2 linked regions of the Magnetococcus sp. PR-3 genome follow. The protein of the gene in region 2 interacts with the protein of the main gene of each other region in a pairwise test. Links are inferred from orthologs where the notes say so. Each region holds a gene or a part of one and is shown on either strand. Other genes may lie near its edges. The genes, in order: V5T57_RS05415 and rlmB.

What was found.
Region 1: the proteins of rlmB (region 2) and V5T57_RS05415 interact in binary tests that used the Escherichia coli proteins (3 or more experiments, as listed by UniProt). The link is inferred for Magnetococcus sp. PR-3 from one-to-one orthologs.

Annotation. Positions count from the first base shown.
Region 1 is NZ_JBAHUQ010000005.1:112,341-120,900, reverse strand. What follows is about bases 2,100-5,008. They hold V5T57_RS05415 (NAD(P)H-hydrate dehydratase), read left to right. Parts: upstream 2,100-2,733; coding sequence 2,734-4,284; downstream 4,285-5,008. Other genes in these bases: V5T57_RS05410 (HAMP domain-containing methyl-accepting chemotaxis protein), read left to right, coding at 4,603-5,008; V5T57_RS05420 (ATP-binding cassette domain-containing protein), read right to left, coding at 2,100-2,630. Also shown: V5T57_RS05435 (helix-turn-helix domain-containing protein), read left to right, coding at 1-17; V5T57_RS05430 (hypothetical protein), read left to right, coding at 459-698; V5T57_RS05425 (ABC transporter permease), read right to left, coding at 880-1,662; more of V5T57_RS05420, read right to left, coding at 1,722-2,099; more of V5T57_RS05410, read left to right, coding at 5,009-6,627; V5T57_RS05405 (hypothetical protein), read right to left, coding at 7,398-7,913; tRNA (guanosine(46)-N7)-methyltransferase TrmB, read right to left, coding at 8,134-8,560. UniProt on the Escherichia coli protein: Bifunctional enzyme that catalyzes the epimerization of the S- and R-forms of NAD(P)HX and the dehydration of the S-form of NAD(P)HX at the expense of ADP, which is converted to AMP.
Region 2 is NZ_JBAHUQ010000013.1:75,748-84,398, reverse strand. Bases 5,652-8,651 are described here. They hold rlmB (23S rRNA (guanosine(2251)-2'-O)-methyltransferase RlmB), read right to left. Parts: upstream 7,521-8,651; coding sequence 6,783-7,520; downstream 5,652-6,782. Other genes in these bases: cysS (cysteine--tRNA ligase), read right to left, coding at 7,517-8,651; blaOXA (class D beta-lactamase), read left to right, coding at 5,815-6,630; V5T57_RS09240 (response regulator), read left to right, coding at 5,652-5,803. In the rest of the region: V5T57_RS09255 (HD-GYP domain-containing protein), read left to right, coding at 1-288; V5T57_RS09250 (chorismate-binding protein), read left to right, coding at 347-2,101; V5T57_RS09245 (substrate-binding periplasmic protein), read left to right, coding at 2,227-3,123; more of V5T57_RS09240, read left to right, coding at 3,125-5,651. UniProt on the Escherichia coli protein: Specifically methylates the ribose of guanosine 2251 in 23S rRNA.

The sequences.
Region 1 (8,560 bases), on a different replicon or contig from region 2:
AGACACTCCGCATCTGACGCTCTGCCTCTCACACCGCACTTCAAGCCCACCAATATGCTGTTTCTTACATACCCACTGCATCACGATTGATACATGCTGACAAAGTTTTGAGACTCCCCGTCAATTGTCATAAGAGCCATTATGATACGGTGTTAAATCTTCTCATCCATTCAGACAGAGGCCAGCAGAGACGACAGAGATGATCTCTCTAAAAGGGGGCCGGTTATACAAACGGAGCCCTGGCAGAGTTTAAGGCCCCCAATACAGAGCACAGCTACCCTCTGCTGGGTAACGAACGTGCGTATGGTAGCCACAAAGGGCACAGCATAGGGTTAGGATGCCGACAGGCCTACACCGAAAAGGGGTATTCTTGAAGGATGACTTCAGGAAAGCTTAAAGAGCAACCCTAAGATGATATGCTGCGGCTAAAACATACATTAAAGAGTATGGGCAGAGCCATGAGTACAGATGTACTTCAAAAAACATACAGCGAGGCAGAGGCGCCATTAGCCAAAAGCCGTACCTGTACAATGTGTGGCAGTAAAGAGCAGACGGACAGTCAAACACTCACATTTTTGTGTGATCCATGCCGCCTAAAAGCAAGCCGACTACGCATTGCAGATCCTCCCACCCCACAGGAACTGGCTGCCCGTCAACTTAAGCGTTCTCAAAGCCGTATACGCAGACGTCGCCGTTAGCCAAAGGCTCACACAATCATACGGCGCCGCACCAGTGTAACCGCCCAGATAAACCCAATGACCCGATAGAACGTAATGACCGATAGGTGTAAGAGTACATCTTGCACCCCCATCGCCAGCGGACGCATTAGGGCAACACTTGGGGCAAAGGCAGTTACATAGATCGCCGTTAGGCAAAGGCTCACACAATAATACGGCGCCGCACCAGCTTAACCGCCCAGATAAACCCAATGACCAGATAGAACGTAATGACCGATAGGTGTAAGAGTACATCTTGCACCACCCCCCCTGTCGCCAGAGGACGCATAAGCTCAACAACATGGGTTAAAGGCAGTAACAAAATAAAATACTGTAGAAGTTCTGGCAGGGTGTTGACGGGGTAGAACACCCCACAGAAGAGAAACATGGGGACCGTCACCAACGTCGTGTAGTAGAGAAAAAATTCATAACTGGGTGAAACAGCGGTCACCACCATACCCAAGCTGGCAAAGGTTAAACCTGACAAGAAGACAATGGGTAGGGTTAACAGGATATTTTGGATCTCAAAAGCACCAAACAGTGTCGCCACCAAAAAGATGGCAAAGCCTGCGATCAGCGCTTTACTGGCAGCCCAAATCACCTCTCCAGCCACCACATCCGCGACACTTAGTGGAGTGGTTAGCTGCGCATGATAGGTATTTTGGCGGGTCATACGGGTAAAGGCCCCATAGAGCACCTCAAAGGTACTGCTGTTCATAGAGCTACTGGCCAGAATACCGGATGCCACAAAGACCAGATAGGCCATCCCCTCCACTTCCCCCACAAAACGCCCGAGTCCATAACCCATACCTGCCAAATAGAGTAGCGGTTCACCCAAGTTACCGGCCAAGGAAGCCGTATAGGTTTTACGCCATACCATAAAGTGGCGGCGCCAGGTCTGAACCCAGCCTTTGGAGGGGAGATAATCGGTGGCTTGCATAGTCATCCGGTTTTTTAAAGCCCATAAAGGGCTGTATCATTAAAATAGATTGCGGTTTCGATCCCTTAATCCCGCAACTCTCGCCCGGTCAGTTTAAGAAACACATCTTCCAGGTTGGCAGGCCGAGCCAGCAGGGTTAAATCGTGACGATTACCCAACTTCTCCAAAATGGCCCCTGGCTGGTCAGTATAACAGAAGAGGGTATCCCCCACCTGCTCTAGGCGTGCAGGGAGTTGGGGCAGCTCTGCAAGGACCAAGGGAATGCTCGAGCGCACCTCCACCACATCTGGCTCAACATGGCGGTCAATTAACTCTACAGGGGAGCCCTGGTCCAAAATATTACCGCTATCGAGTATCAACAAGCGGTCACATAATTGAGCGGCCTCTTCCATATAGTGGGTGGTTAACAGTAGGGTTTTACCCTCTTCCCGCAGTTGACGCAGACGTTGCCAGATCAGGTGCCGTGCCTGGGGATCAAGCCCTGTGGTAGGTTCATCCAACACCACCAGTTCAGGCTCTGCAACCAAAGCACGTGCAATCACCAACCGCCGCTTCATACCACCCGAGAGCGTACGTACGGCCGATTGTGCCCGATCCTCAAGCCTAGCAAATTTCAACAACGCCTCAATGCGGGGCTTAATGATACTATCGGGTAGCTGAAAATAACGGCCATACACCAGAATATTTTCCCAAACCAGCAGATCATCATCCAGGTTATCCTCCTGGGCGACCACGCCCAAGCGGCGACGCACAGAGAGGCATTCTGGCGTCATGGGCTCATCAAAAACCAGCAACTCACCACCATCAACTGGTGAGAGACCCGTCAACATACGCATAGTGGTGCTTTTTCCCGCACCATTTGGGCCTAATATGCCAAAACACTCTCCACGGCGAATCTCAAAGTTGATTCGGTTGACAACTGGAGTATCCTGATACTGTTTGGTCAAATCCGTTGCACGGACAACGCATGCCATAGTGGCTCCACGGGGCAAAAGGGGAAGAGCCCACTATTTTTGCGCGTCCTTAACCTGACGGCAATGGGTAAAAATTGGAATGAAAGAATATTGAGGACCTATTATGCAGCCTTTACTTACTGCTGATCAAATGCGCCGTGTGGATCAAAACACCATCGAACAACTGGGTTTGCCCAGTATGGTCCTTATGGAAAATGCAGGGCGAGCATGCGTTAACCTACTTTTGGAGCGTATGCCAGACCTCAACCAGCAACGGGTCCTTATTCTTTGTGGTGGGGGAAATAATGGGGGGGATGGGTTGGTCATGGCCCGCTGGCTTAAAGAGCAGGGCATGGATACCCGTGTCGTTATGTTCACCCCAGCCGAGCGGCTCAAGCGAGATGCAGCCATTAACTATGCTGTCTATGAAAAAATGGGCGGGCGTATTCGCCATGTCTACACCCCTGAAGATCTGGCGGCCTTTCCATCCTGGATCGGACATGCTGGTGTAGTTATCGATGCACTTCTTGGTACCGGCTTAGAGCGGCCTGTTGAGGGACACTATGCGCTGGCCATTGAGCAGATTAACGCCGCAACCAAACCTGTACTGTCTGTCGATCTTCCTTCAGGTATTCATGCAGATACCGGACAAATTCTTGGCTGTGCCGTACGCGCGAACTGGAGTGTGACCTTTGCGGCTGCCAAAATTGCCCACTACACCCATCCCGGTGCAGCGTATTGTGGGGAGGTGGTCACCGCCCCCATTGGCATCCCCCAATCCATGTTGGATATCCCGGAACATTCCGTTCAACTTAACACCCCCAACTTATGGCACCCACCCCAGCGTTGTCCTGCCAGTCACAAAGGTAGCCATGGTCACCTGCTCATTCTAGGGGGGTCTCGTGGTAAAGGGGGGGCGCCTGCTCTCACCGCCATGGGGGCCCAACGTATGGGTACGGGGTTAATCACCTGCGCGGTTCCTAAATCTGTACAGCCCCAGGTTGCGACACTCTGTCCTGAAGTGATGACCTTTCCGATGGATGAGGAGGGAGATGGAGGCATGCTGCCTGAACACCACGGCCCCTTTAAACAGATTGGGTTTAACCCAACCGTGGTTGCTGTCGGCCCCGGGTTGGGTACCGGTGGTGGCGCGGCTGAGTTGATTGCTCAACTGGTACGCACCCCCCTACCTATGGTGATGGATGCCGATGCCTTAAACTTAATGGCACTTCAGCCCGGTTTATTACGTGCGCACCGGGCGCCCGAATTGGTGCTGACCCCCCACCCTGGCGAATTTGCCCGCTTAAGTGGTCACACAGTTGAAGCAATTCAGGCAGATCGCATCACTAAAGCCCGAGATTTTTCCCGTTCATGGCGGGTTTGGTTGGTGTTAAAAGGTGCAGGAACGGTTATCGCCTCACCAGATAACCGGGTTTGGATTAACCCAACCGGTAACCACGGGTTGGCGACGGGGGGTAGTGGTGATCTGTTGACCGGTTGTATCGCAGGGCTCCTTGCCCAAGGCTGGAGCATGCAAGACGCCATTTTAGCAGCGGTATGGATGCATGGTCGGGCTGCCGACCTTAGTGCGCAACAACAGGGCGGACAAGTGGGCATGACCAGCCGTGATCTACTCCCCTATCTCCGTCAATTACGTAATCAAGCCATAAACTGAATTGTCGCAATAAAGCGCCACTCTTTTTTAATTTGGAAGTTACTTATCCGCATCAATGCGCTGCACACAGGCTGAAAATGTTCGTTTTAGCCGCGGCACTCTAGCCATTAGCCCCCGCATTTAATCATTATTTTTGACTAGAATTTCATAAACTTATATAGATTCATGTCTTTTTCTCATCAGGCATCCGCTTTTACACCCTAAAAACGTAAAAATACAGTAGACTACTCTTAGTGCGGAACACACATAACGCACAAAATTTTGCCTAAAACAGGGCATACATATATTTCAGACTTAAACCTTAAAGGGGAGATGGTTATGGGCAATATGAAGCTCTCGAGTATTATGGCTTTGGGGTTTGGCGTGGTCATAACCTTATTGCTGGTTGTTTCCATTGCCTCTTTCTTAGGGTTAAAAGATGCGGTTACCGGTTTTACCGAATACCGGGGCTTAGCCCGTGACACCAATTTGGCGGGCCGCCTGCAGGCCAACATGCTCATGGTGCGGATGAATGTTAAGGATTTTAATATCACCGGCAGCCAAAAGGATATTGATCAATATAACGACTACTACGAGAAGATGAGCACCTTCTTGACCGAAGCGCTTGAAGAGATCCAAAAGCCTGAGCGGGCCTCACTGGTCTCTGATGTAAACCGTAAAGTAAAAGAGTATCAGCGCGGGTTTGATCAAGTTAAAGCATTTCGCCTTTCACGAAATAAAGCGGTCCAAGACGGTATGGACCCTAACGGTTTAAAAATGCGCAAAGATATAACGGCCATTATGGAATCCGCTTTCCAAGATGGTGATCCCTCTGGTGCCTACTATGCTGGCCGTGCTCAAGAACATGTCCTGCTGGGCCGTCTGTATGCGGCCAAATTTTTACAAACCAATGCCCAAGCTGATGCGGATCGAGCCTTAAATGAATTGAATACGCAGCTCGACCCAATCTTTAATACCATGGACAAAGAGCTTCAAAACCCAAGGCGTCGCCAACTGATGGCAGAAGCCAAGTTGGCACGCGACGCCTACGTTAAGCATTTCAAAGAGACCGTCACCATTATTTTGGCCCGTAATCAAGTCATCACGGGGACCTTGGACCGGCTTGGCCCTGAAATCGCCAAAGCGGTTGAGGAAGTGAAATTATCCGTTAAAGCCGATCAGGATAAACTCGGCCCCCAGGTACAAATGGCCAACGAAAACACCATTACACTGGTGATCATTGTCTCCATAATCAGTGTCATAGTTGCCATTTTCATTGGTTGGTACATCACACGTCTGGTCTTGCGTCCATTAGGGGGTGAACCCTCTTTCTTGGCTGACCTGGTAACCCGTGTCTCCGAAGGAGATTTGAATGTTCAGGTACAAACTAAGGCTGGGGATACAGAAAGCCTAATGGCCTCCATGGCTAACATGGTTAACCGGCTGCGCAATGTGGTGGGTGAGGTCAAACTGGCGGCTGATAGTGTGGGCAGTGGCTCACAAGAGATGTCCAGCTCATCAGATACACTCTCTCAAGGGGCAACCGAAGCCGCAGCCAGTGTCGAAGAGACCTCCTCTGCCATGGAGCAGATGGCCAGTAACATTGCCCAAAATTCAGAAAATGCCCAACAGACCCAATCCATTGCTCAACAAGCTTCCCAAGATGCCCGTGAAGGGGGTGAAGCTGTCGTCAGTGCCGTGACTGCGATGAAGGAGATTGCCGATAAGATCTCTATTATTGAGGAGATCGCGCGGCAAACCAACCTTCTGGCCCTAAATGCCGCCATTGAAGCGGCGCGGGCTGGTGAACATGGTAAAGGGTTTGCCGTGGTTGCGGCTGAGGTCCGTAAACTCGCAGAGCGTTCTCAAACAGCGGCCAGTGAAATCTCCCAGCTCTCTTCCTCTTCCGTAGAGGTTTCAGAGCGGGCTGGTACCATTATTAACAAGCTGGTGCCGGATATTCAAAAAACCGCTGAGCTGGTCTCTGAGATCACCACCGCCTCTATGGAACAGAACCAGGGGGTGGAGCAGATCAACCGCGCCATTCAACAGCTAGATACCGTGACCCAGCAAAATGCGGGTACCTCAGAAGAGATGGCTGCGACAGCCAGTGAGTTACAAGGGCAGGCTTCTCAACTACAAGACTCTGTCTCCTTCTTCAGCATGGAAACATCCAATAGGCAGCGCATGCGTACGGGGCAACAACAGGTCACAGCACAAGCCAAACCGGTCATGGCACGAGCGCTGCCACATAGCCCCAAACCGGTAGCCCAGGCTGCCCCCCCCCGACAAGCGGTAAGCAACGGGGTTGAGTTGGATCTGGATGTGGATGATGGCAGTGATTCTGACTACCAACGCTTCTAATTTTTTAATGCGCCACGATCCGTGCGTCGCGCTATAACCACCACACACGGTTAAAAGTCTATATGGGCAGGCACGGGGTACCCACCATTGGGACCCCTGCCCTGCCTTTTTTTATAGGCACCTTAATCTCAAAGGAGGGGTATTCAGGCGGCCGCTCATCTCTCCAACACATCCAGATTGGTTGAATGGTAGGGTGTGAGTAATCCATACGGTTTGGAAACATGCTCAAAAATACAGAGCTTTATCTTTATGGGTAAAGCGATCTCTACCATGCGATACAACACATCCATCGGCGCACTTGATTCATGGACGCAACCAAGCAAGGACACCCTAAAGGGTATTTAAAAAAATCGCTTGCACCACGTTCACAAGCCCCTTATTCAGCAACCCTTTTGCCGTAAGCGTTAACAAGAGATCAAGTGGTCGACATATGCTGGTCTGTTTATCCTTAACCCACCCTATTTAAACCGTTTCAACCGATACGGTACTACTCTGATTATCCCATAGGGTCTGGATTGTGCCCACCATAGCAGCCACCCTATGCACTTAAAACCAAGCGGCCCATACCGATAGAGATCGGCACGTACAGCAAGGAGAGTACAACCTGGCTTGACGCACCCCATGGCCTAAAATCTCTACCACACTGCGTACACACCATGGTGTAAACCCACAACAAGATCACCCAACCCAGCCCCCCCCAATAAAAAAGCCAGGGAAAAATCCCTGGCTTGATCTGTTGTGCAACGGGGTCGCATAAACAGCTCAGATAACTATTTAGTCACTGGCACTTTACCCTTATGCTTCAAGGTTAGTTCCTGTTTATCACACCAAATGCCTAACCGTTCATGGGCCTCACGGCACTCATCGGCCTGGACTTCCAATTTATGCATGGAGTTCAGTAGTGTTGCAGTACCAGCTTTAAGAATTTTCTTTTGAGCCATAAAGGGTTCACTGCACCCTTTAAGATTTGCAGAAAACTCGCTGATCGCCCGAAGTTTTGGGTCGGCAAACTTAATACCACCCAAAATTGAGTTCATACGCACCACACCTTCAGAGAGGTTTTTTCGGTAGAGCTTACACTCTTTATCATCCATCTCTTTGAAATAGGGATGCTTGGTTGAACAGAGGGTCATGGTTTCATAGGCCATCATTTCATAGACCCGCTCATAATGAAGCTTTTCCTGTTGCCGGGTGGGTAGTTGTGCACAATCTGCCGCGGCCATGGCCTGTCCGGCTCCCAGTCCCATCATCACTAAAGCTGCCATCCCGACCTGTTTCAAAGTCATACCTATTACTCCAATAGGGTTGCATTTTCTACGTATTTACACCGAGAACTTTACCATATTTCATGTTCAGGGTTAAGTGAATGATCATCCCTAACGCAATCATTCACTGGGGCGGACATGACTTCCAATATGTCGACATACCACCCATGCCTAAGGTATGAGCCCACCATGGCAAGTATGACAAACTTACGCCATTAAAAGCGAGCCAACCACCAGACATTTAACTGCGTTTATAATGCAGATGGCGGATAATACGCCCTGCAGCGATACCCTTACGCTGAAAGTTGGTTTCAATCCACCAGGAAGGAGGTGGCGCATAGGGAGGTTCGGTGGATTGATTGGCAAAGGCAGCATGGGGTTCAATATGCTCTACCATCCACTCAGCATAATTGGCCCAGTCCGTTGCTAAGGTCAGATCTGCACCCCTACGCATTTTGGGCGCCAGCGCATCTAGGAATGCCGTCTGGACAATACGCCGTTTAAAGTGACGTTTTTTGCGCCAAGGGTCAGGGAAGTTAATAATCACCCAATCCAGGCTCTCATCCGGTATACGCTCCAAAAGTACCTGAAAAGCATTTTGGCACACCAAACGAACATTGGAAATATCTGCTTTATCCAGCCGGTTGAGCAGCGTACCGACCCCCTCC
Region 2 (8,651 bases):
GGGGTCCCTGAAAATCCAAAGTATGAGGGTATTGAACCGAAACCCGTTGACTATCGTATTGCCTTTATCGAGCAGGTTGGGACACATAAAGTTAAATCCATGATCTTAAAAATTGATGACACCCCCATGGATTTAAAAGCCAAAATTGAAGGGAAAAAAGGGCAGAGTCTGGATAAGATCCAAAACTACCTCTTTAAGAAAGTAGGGATGTTTGAGTTGGATCTAGGCCCCTATTTACGCTGCCCAGATGATCAACTTTTGGCTGAATTCACCTCCGGGTTTGCGTAATATCCCCCGGCTCTGCCATACTTACGCTCCTTATTCACCCTAACCTGCCATCACTACTATGCCCGCACTCTGGGTCGATTTTGCCCCATGGGGTAAGCCCCTAACATTTGATCAGCCAACCCAGCAGCGGCAAGCTGAAACCGCTGATGAGGTCGCACCTTTACTACGCTGGGCAGAAGCTCAAGCCAAGGCAGGATCATGGGTTGCTGGCTACGTGGGTTATGAAGCCGCTGCCGCCTGGGGATTACCGGTTGTAGAGAATACCCAGACCCCTTTAGCCTGGTTTGGCTGCTACGCCCCCCCCCAACCCGCGTGTTACCCCACCCAGCTAAAAGCCCCAAAAGTTTCGCTGGATCTGCAGATTAATCCGCATCAACATCATGCGGACCTTCAGCAAATATTGGACTATATCCAAGCGGGTGATAGTTATCAGGTCAACCACACGGTACGGGCAACACCCCATTTTCAGGAAAATCTGCACACACTTTTTTTGGACCGCCAGACGCGTTATCGCTTTCCCTATGCCATCTGGCTTGAAACCTCTGAACGTACGGTAGCCTCCCTATCACCTGAACTGTTTTTGCACCGGATGGGCGAGCGTGTGGTAACGGCCCCCATTAAAGGCACCCGACCAAGGGGTGAGACGCTGGCCCAGGATCAACAGTTGGCTCATGCCTTGAGGGTATCGACCAAAGATGCGGCAGAGCATATTATGATTGTGGATATGGCCCGTAATGATCTGGGACGTGTGTGTCAAACAGGCTCTATTCGCGTACCCCATCTTAAAAACTGTCGTAGTTTTGCCACGGTGCATCATTTGGAAAGCCGGGTGGAAGGCACCATCTCTAAAGAGACCGATCTAGCCCAACTTTTTGCTGCACTGTTCCCTGCAGCCTCCATTACAGGTGCCCCAAAAAAACGCACCATGGAGATTATTAAACAGCTGGAGAACAGACCCCGTCATATTTATACCGGTAGTGTCGGTGTGATCCGTCCGGGAGGAGAGGCCATTTTTAATGTCGCCATTCGTACCCTGGAACACCAAGGCGAGCAGACAACACTGGGTTTAGGTGGGGGTGTTGTTGCGGATTCCAACCCTCAGGAGGAGTGGCAGGAGTTGGCGGATAAAGCGGGCTTTCTGACCCAGCACCCCACCACACAACCCCCTGGCTTGATTGAAACGATGAAAGTCTCAAGTGAGGGGGGTATTCCCTGGCTACAGGAACATCTGCAACGGCTGGAAAATTCAGCCACCGCACTTGGCCTACCCTTTAACCGAGTGGAAGCTGACCAGCAGATCCAGGCTGAGCTTAAACAGCCCAAACAGCACCCCTATGTGCTACGTCTGGAACTTAAGGGGAGCGGGGTTATGACCATCACCACCCGCGCATGCCCAACGGATAAACAGGCATTAAAGCTGTTGGTTCACCCCTATCCGTTGGATGGACAAGATCCCCTCTTGCGCCATAAGACAACCCGACGTCAACACTTCAATACCGCGTATACCCAGGCACAAAGCCAAGGGTATGATGATGTGCTATTTTTGAACACCTACGGCCATCTGACGGAATGTGCCATTCGTGCCATTTTTCTTCAACTGCAGGGTACATGGTACACCCCCCCTATTGAAGATGGTCTCCTGCCCAGTCTATGGCGCGAACATACGCGCCATACATTGAATGCTCAGATCCGCAGTCTGACCTTAGAGGATCTAGCCCATGCCCAGAAGATCATGGTCGGGAATGCCGTTCAGGGTAGCCAACAGGTCATCTCATGGCATATTCAGGATGATCCACCCCAAAAAAAAGTATAGGCATGTACAAACCATTTCATGTGTCGGTTTATCAATAAACACGACCATTAAATGTGATATAGGCAACAGCAGCTGGCTCTGTTAAAGTGAAGATGGGGCGTATATCAATTATGGGAGGGCGTACGGTGCATCTGCAAAGATTCTATCTATTCAGTACTATGCTCTTTCTATTGTGGCTACCGCAAGCCCGTGCCCATGATATCTCCTTAGTTCCCAATACAAGTCCGCTCTACAACTTTTGCTACGGTGTTGATGCCTTCCGGCATTTGGATGGCACACACTCTCTGTTAACGGATAACAGCCCTGATCTGTGTATTTGTGGCCCAGATTGGCATGAAAAAAGCCCCATCCTGCGACTTAACACAACATCCGCACCACCTTTAAGCACAGAAAATGGCACGGGCTTTCAAGATCTATTAACCTTAGAAGCCTTTTGCCGTAACGATATACGGGTTCGCCTAACCCATTTGGCGGGCAAACCCTCCCTGCGCATGGCCAACAGCGGTGTGGATGATGGTACGGTGGGTCGTGTTGCCAAACTGCTCAAAGAGATTGATCTACCCAATCTTCTTTTGGTGCCTGAACCTTTTATGGCTTGGGATTTTTCAGCCTTTACCCGTACCGCTGAAATCCAACCGCTAGAGTGGGAAGAACTGGCCCCTTATAACGTCGCCCATAACAGTGGCTGGATTATTCTGCATAACAACATTAAGCAGGCCAAATCCATTATCCATACCCGTGACAGTGAACAACTGTTAGGGCTACTGGCCAAAGGGCGCAGTGATGTTGTGGTGGTGGAAAAGTGGCAGGGTTTACAAGCCGCTAAGCAGCTGCATATTCAAGACCTTCACCTGGTCACCCCCCCCTTAACCAGTCGTAAAATGCATATCTTTATGCACCGTAAGCATGAAGAGCTCATTGAGCCGATATCCCGCACTTTGCGCCAGATGAAACAAGATGGATCCTACCGCACCATCTATGCGCATACCTTGCAGCCATTGATTGAACAGGTAGCGCGCTGACATGGGTCAGTCATCTGCCAAGCAGCGCCTTATCAAACGGCCCATTGGTCGGCGTTTGATCCTGGCGATGATCGCCTTTAGCTCACTGATTACCCTACTTGCGACAGGGTTACAGCTATATAATGATTATCGCAATGACATCAATGCGATCGATCATAGTTTAGAGCTTATTCAACAGAGCCGCCTAAAGGCACTTGCCCATGCGGTCTGGATTCATGACACTCAGCAAATTGAACTCCTCTTAGAAGGGATGATTCAATCTCAGGACATGGAACAAGCCGCCGTTTTTGTTGATGGGGATATGGTCTGGTACCGAGGTATTACCGGTTCCAAAAATCGGATTACCCGCCATTACCCGTTAATCTACGTCTATGATGGCTCCCCACAGGAAATTGCTTATCTACGCATTACCGCCAGTGTGGACCGTGTTATGGCCCGCTTGCTGGGGAAGGTGGTGATGATTTTGGCCAGCAATGCGGTTAAAACAACCCTTGTAGCCATTTTGATGTTAATGCTTTTCCACCGTTGGGTTACCCGCCACTTGGGCCAACTGGCCACGTATGCCCATAATTTAGATCTGGACCACCCACCACCCCACCATATTTTGGATCGCTCCAACCCTAAACAGGTGGATGAACTGGATGCCGTGGCAAGTGCGCTGCTGAAGATGCATCAAAACGCGCACACCATCTACCAAGATCTAAGTGGCCGGGAACAGAGCCTACGCACCCTACTGGAGTCAACCCGAGCCGTTGGGTGGCGGTTGGATTTAGTCACCAAACAGCTCACCTATATTGGTCCACAAATTCATACACTACTGGGGTATCCGACCAATAGCTGGGCAGACTTGGTTGTTTGGCAAACCCGTATACACCCCGAAGATCGCTTAACCACACTGACCCAAATGGAACGTTTGATCACCCACCCCTGCGACCATGTCATGGAGTATCGCATGGTGGCCGCAGACGGACGCACCGTATGGATACGTGATATGTCGGCGATTATGCCGACACAAAATCATAACCATAACCCCCAACTTGGGGGCTTCTTTTTAGACATTAGCGCGCAAAAAGATCTAGAGAGCCGACTACGGAGCACCACAGAACGGGCAGAGTCAGCCAGTCGGGCCAAAAGTGAATTTCTCGCGGTTATCAGTCATGAGATCCGCACCCCACTCAATGCCATTATTGGTATGGGTGAAGTGTTGTTGGATGACCAACTGACCAACGAGCAAAAACACTATGCCCAGGTCTCACAACAAGCCGCCAATACCCTATTGGATTTAATTAATGATGTGTTGGATCTCTCCAAAATTGAAGCCGGAGAGTTCCAGTTAGATCATGCCCCCTATGATCTACAAGATCTGATACAGGGGGTTGTGGATGTCAACACCATCACCGCCAAACAGCACGGTCTGCACATCCGTTCCAACCTGCATGATAGTCTACCCAGCTTAATGTATGGGGATGCCCGACGTATTCGACAAGTGCTGTTTAACCTGATGGGTAATGCCATTAAATTTACCGACCGGGGACAGATCCGACTAGATACTGAGTTGGTCGAAACACCCACAGGGCGCTGGGTACGTATACGTGTGACCGACACCGGCATTGGCATTGCCCAGGAAAAACAGACACTGATTTTTGATGCCTTTACCCAATCTGATGGATCGGTCACACGCCGTTATGGCGGAACAGGCCTTGGTTTGACCATCTCCAAGCGGTTGGTGGAGATGATGGGTGGTCAGATTGGTGTACAGAGTCAATTGGGTGAGGGCAGTTGCTTCTTCTTTACCCTACCAATCAGTACCACATGGGATGTTCTGGAACCCTTGCAAACACCAAGTGAACCATGGCTTAAGGATAAGAACATCCTGGTTATTCATGAAGACCAGGATAATCTCAATCACTTAACCCAACTCCTGGAGCTGGTCGGAGCCTGTGTAATCCAGGGAGGAAGTTGTCTGGATAAAGAGCACTGCCTAGCACAGATGTCCCAGCCGTTACATGGGGTTATCATGAATTGCGGTGCGCTGAACAGTGACGGCATAAACTGCCTGGAAAAGTACCTTCAGCAATATCCCCAAGATCAGATCCCTCGGATCGTCTTAACATCCGAACTTAAAACACAATTACAAGCACGGGCTCAACGTATTGGTGCCCACTACCTGAGCTGCCCTGTACAAGCTGAACAGCTCTATACGCTGCTGAACCCCATGCAGGTTGAGCCAGAGACCACAACCGCCCCAGCCATGGCACAGGGCCCTGCCCTGGAAGATACCCCACCACCCAGAATTCTTATTGTGGAAGATAGTGAAGATAATGTGTTATTAATTCGTACCTTCCTAAAGAACACCCCCTACCTGCTGGAGTTTGCTTGCCATGGTCAGGAGGCTATTGAGCACTGGCAAAAGAACCATTACGACCTGATCTTAATGGATATTCAAATGCCGGTGATGGATGGACTGACAGCCACACGGCGTATTCGTGAGCGGGAACAACGCCAGGGCACAGGTCATACGACCATTGTCGCCTTAACCGCCCACGCCATGGCCAGTGATCATCAAAATGCACTGGACGCTGGTTGTGATGATTTTTTAACCAAACCGGTTAAGCGAAAAACCTTGCTGGCATCCCTCGAGAGTTATCTCATTAAAGAACATGAAAAAACACCCGCATAAGAGTATGTTCAATGTTTAACTACCTATTTTTCCGTACTTTTGCCTTCCTCACCGGCTTTTTCAGTCTGGTTGCCACCCACCCTTCTTATGCGGATGACATGCAGCTGGCAGGGCTGTTTGCCCAACATAACCTGCGTGGCACACTGGTAATTGAATCCATAGATGGTCAACATCGGTTTGTTCACAATCAAGCCCGCTCAGGGCAACGCTTTGTACCAGCCTCGACCTTTAAAATCCCCCACACACTCATTGCCTTACAGGAGATGGCGGTCCACCCTCAAGAGATCCTGCTCTGGGATGGTCAACAACACCCCTACCCACCCTGGAACCGTAACCATACCTTAGCCTCCGCTTTTAAATATTCCTGTGTCTGGTGCTTTCAAGAGTTGGCCAAACGTCTGGGACCTCAAGCGTATGGACATTATCTGCAAGAGATGGCCTATGGCACAGCGGTCGCGGGACCTAAGTTGACCAACTTCTGGCTGCAAGGGGATCTAAAAATCAGCGCCAAAGAGCAAATTGCCTTTTTGCGTAAGCTCTACCTACAGCAACTGCCTTTTTCACCCCAACATTTTTCAACGCTTAAGCAAATTATGCAGGTAGAGAAAACAGAAGATTATCAGATCTATGCCAAAACGGGATGGGCTGCAAAGGTCTACCCACAAGTGGGCTGGTATGTCGGTTATGTGGTGGGGAAAAGAGGCGTCTGGATGTTTGCCTTGAACATGAAGGTCAATAACCGTGAACAGCTCTCACTGCGCAAAAGTTTGGTCATGGAAGCCTTACGCCTGAAAAAAATTCAGCCTGCTATGACAGAGATCCCTTAATGCCCATGAACAGGGCAAGAGCTTGATCGTAACGGGGACATAAACGTAAGGGGTGTCATCAGCCAGGGCGATGCGCATGGCATGGGTAGATCGCAAAAGACCACCCTACCAGGGTGCCCCGAACGAGGGCACCCCTTATAGGACTGTTGCCATCAGCTGCGCTGTCTAAGCACCTCATACAAAGCCACACCGGTGGCTACTGAGACATTGAGCGAACCCACACCACCCCCCATGGGAATGGCCACCAACTGGTCACACTTTTCTCGGGTTAAACGGCGCAAACCTTTGCCTTCATTACCCATAATCAACGCCAATGGACCTTTACAGTTCAAGTCACCAATGGGTGTTGAATCCTCTTCCCCAGCCATACCCACCACCCAGACATTGAGCTTTTGCAACTGCTCAATAGCCCGTGCCAAGTTGGTCACACGGATCAGATCCAGCCGCTCAGCCGCACCTGCCGATGCTTTAATGGCCCCGGCGTTTAGGGGTGCCGCACGATCTTTGGGAAGAATCACCGCCAGCGCACCAAACGCTTCTGCACTGCGCATAATGGCCCCCAGGTTATGCGGATCTTCCACCCCATCCAAGATCACCAGCAAGGGTTCTTTAGCTTGTTCAACCACATCCAGCAGATCATCCCAACCCATCGCCTCACGGGGGGCACAACGGGCAATGACCCCTTGGTGCACAGCCCCATCGGCCATACGGTCCATGGCACCACGATCTTTAAACTGAATTTGTATGCCGCGCTCCCGGAAGGTATCAATCATCCCTTCCACACGTTTACCGTGGCGCCCTTTTAAGATCCACAGTTGGGAAACAGGGCGGCCACTTTCCAGCAGAGCCATAACGGGGTTAACCCCGTAGATTTTGGTTTCATCACTCACTTGCGGCTCCATTGGGTTCCCTGAGCGCCATCTTCCAGCACAATACCTTGCGCGGCCAGCTCATCACGAATACGGTCGGACTCGGCCCAATTTTTGGACTGTCGGGCTTCAGTGCGTTGGGTAATTAAGGCCTCAATCGCTTCGGCCCCCAACCCACCCTCTTCGGTACGCTCGGCTCGGAACCAACTCTCAGGATTTTGCTCGGCCAAACCCAAGTGCTGTCCCAACCCCCGGATCACACGCGCCCAGGTGGCTATGACTTCTGGATCTTTTTTCTCAGCAATGGCGGTATTGAGCATTTTGGCCGCTTCAAACAGTTGAGCAATCGCTTGAGGGGTATTGAAATCATCATCCATCGATTTCAGATAACGCTCCACCAACGCTTGTGGCGCTCCTTCCGGTACATCCGACATCTCAAAAATAGCATCGGATGGCAAGCGCCCCAAAATACCCTGAGCAGCACGCAAGGCTGTGTAAAGACGATCCAACCCAGCTTTGGCGGCATCAAGCAGACCAAAGTTGAAATCCAACGGGCTACGGTAGTGACTGTTGAGAATGAAGAAACGTAAAACCTCACCATGGTAACGTTCTAACAGATCACGGATGGTGTGGAAGTTGCCCAAAGATTTGGACATCTTCTCCGCCTCACCCTCTTCATTAATCACATTCACAAAGCCGTTGTGGATCCAGTAGTTCACCGCATGTTTGCCGGTGCACCCTTCGGTCTGAGCAATCTCATTTTCATGGTGTGGGAAGATCAAGTCACGACCACCACCATGGATGTCAAAGGAGTCGCCCAGATACTTGGTGCCCATCGCCGAACACTCAATATGCCAACCGGGACGACCAGACCCCCAGGGAGAGTCCCATTGGGGCTCTTCAGGTTTGGCCCCTTTCCAGAGGACAAAATCCATAGGGTTACGCTTATTGTGGTCCACATCAACACGGGCCCCGGCCTCTTGCTCATCCAAAACTTTTCCTGAGAGTTGGCCATAATTCTTAAACTGATCAACCGCGTAATAGACATCCCCGCCACTGGGATAGGCCACACCTTTATCCACCAAAGCTGTGATCATCTGCTGCATTTCCGGCAGATGTTCAGTCGCCTTGGGCTCAATATCTGCTTTTTGC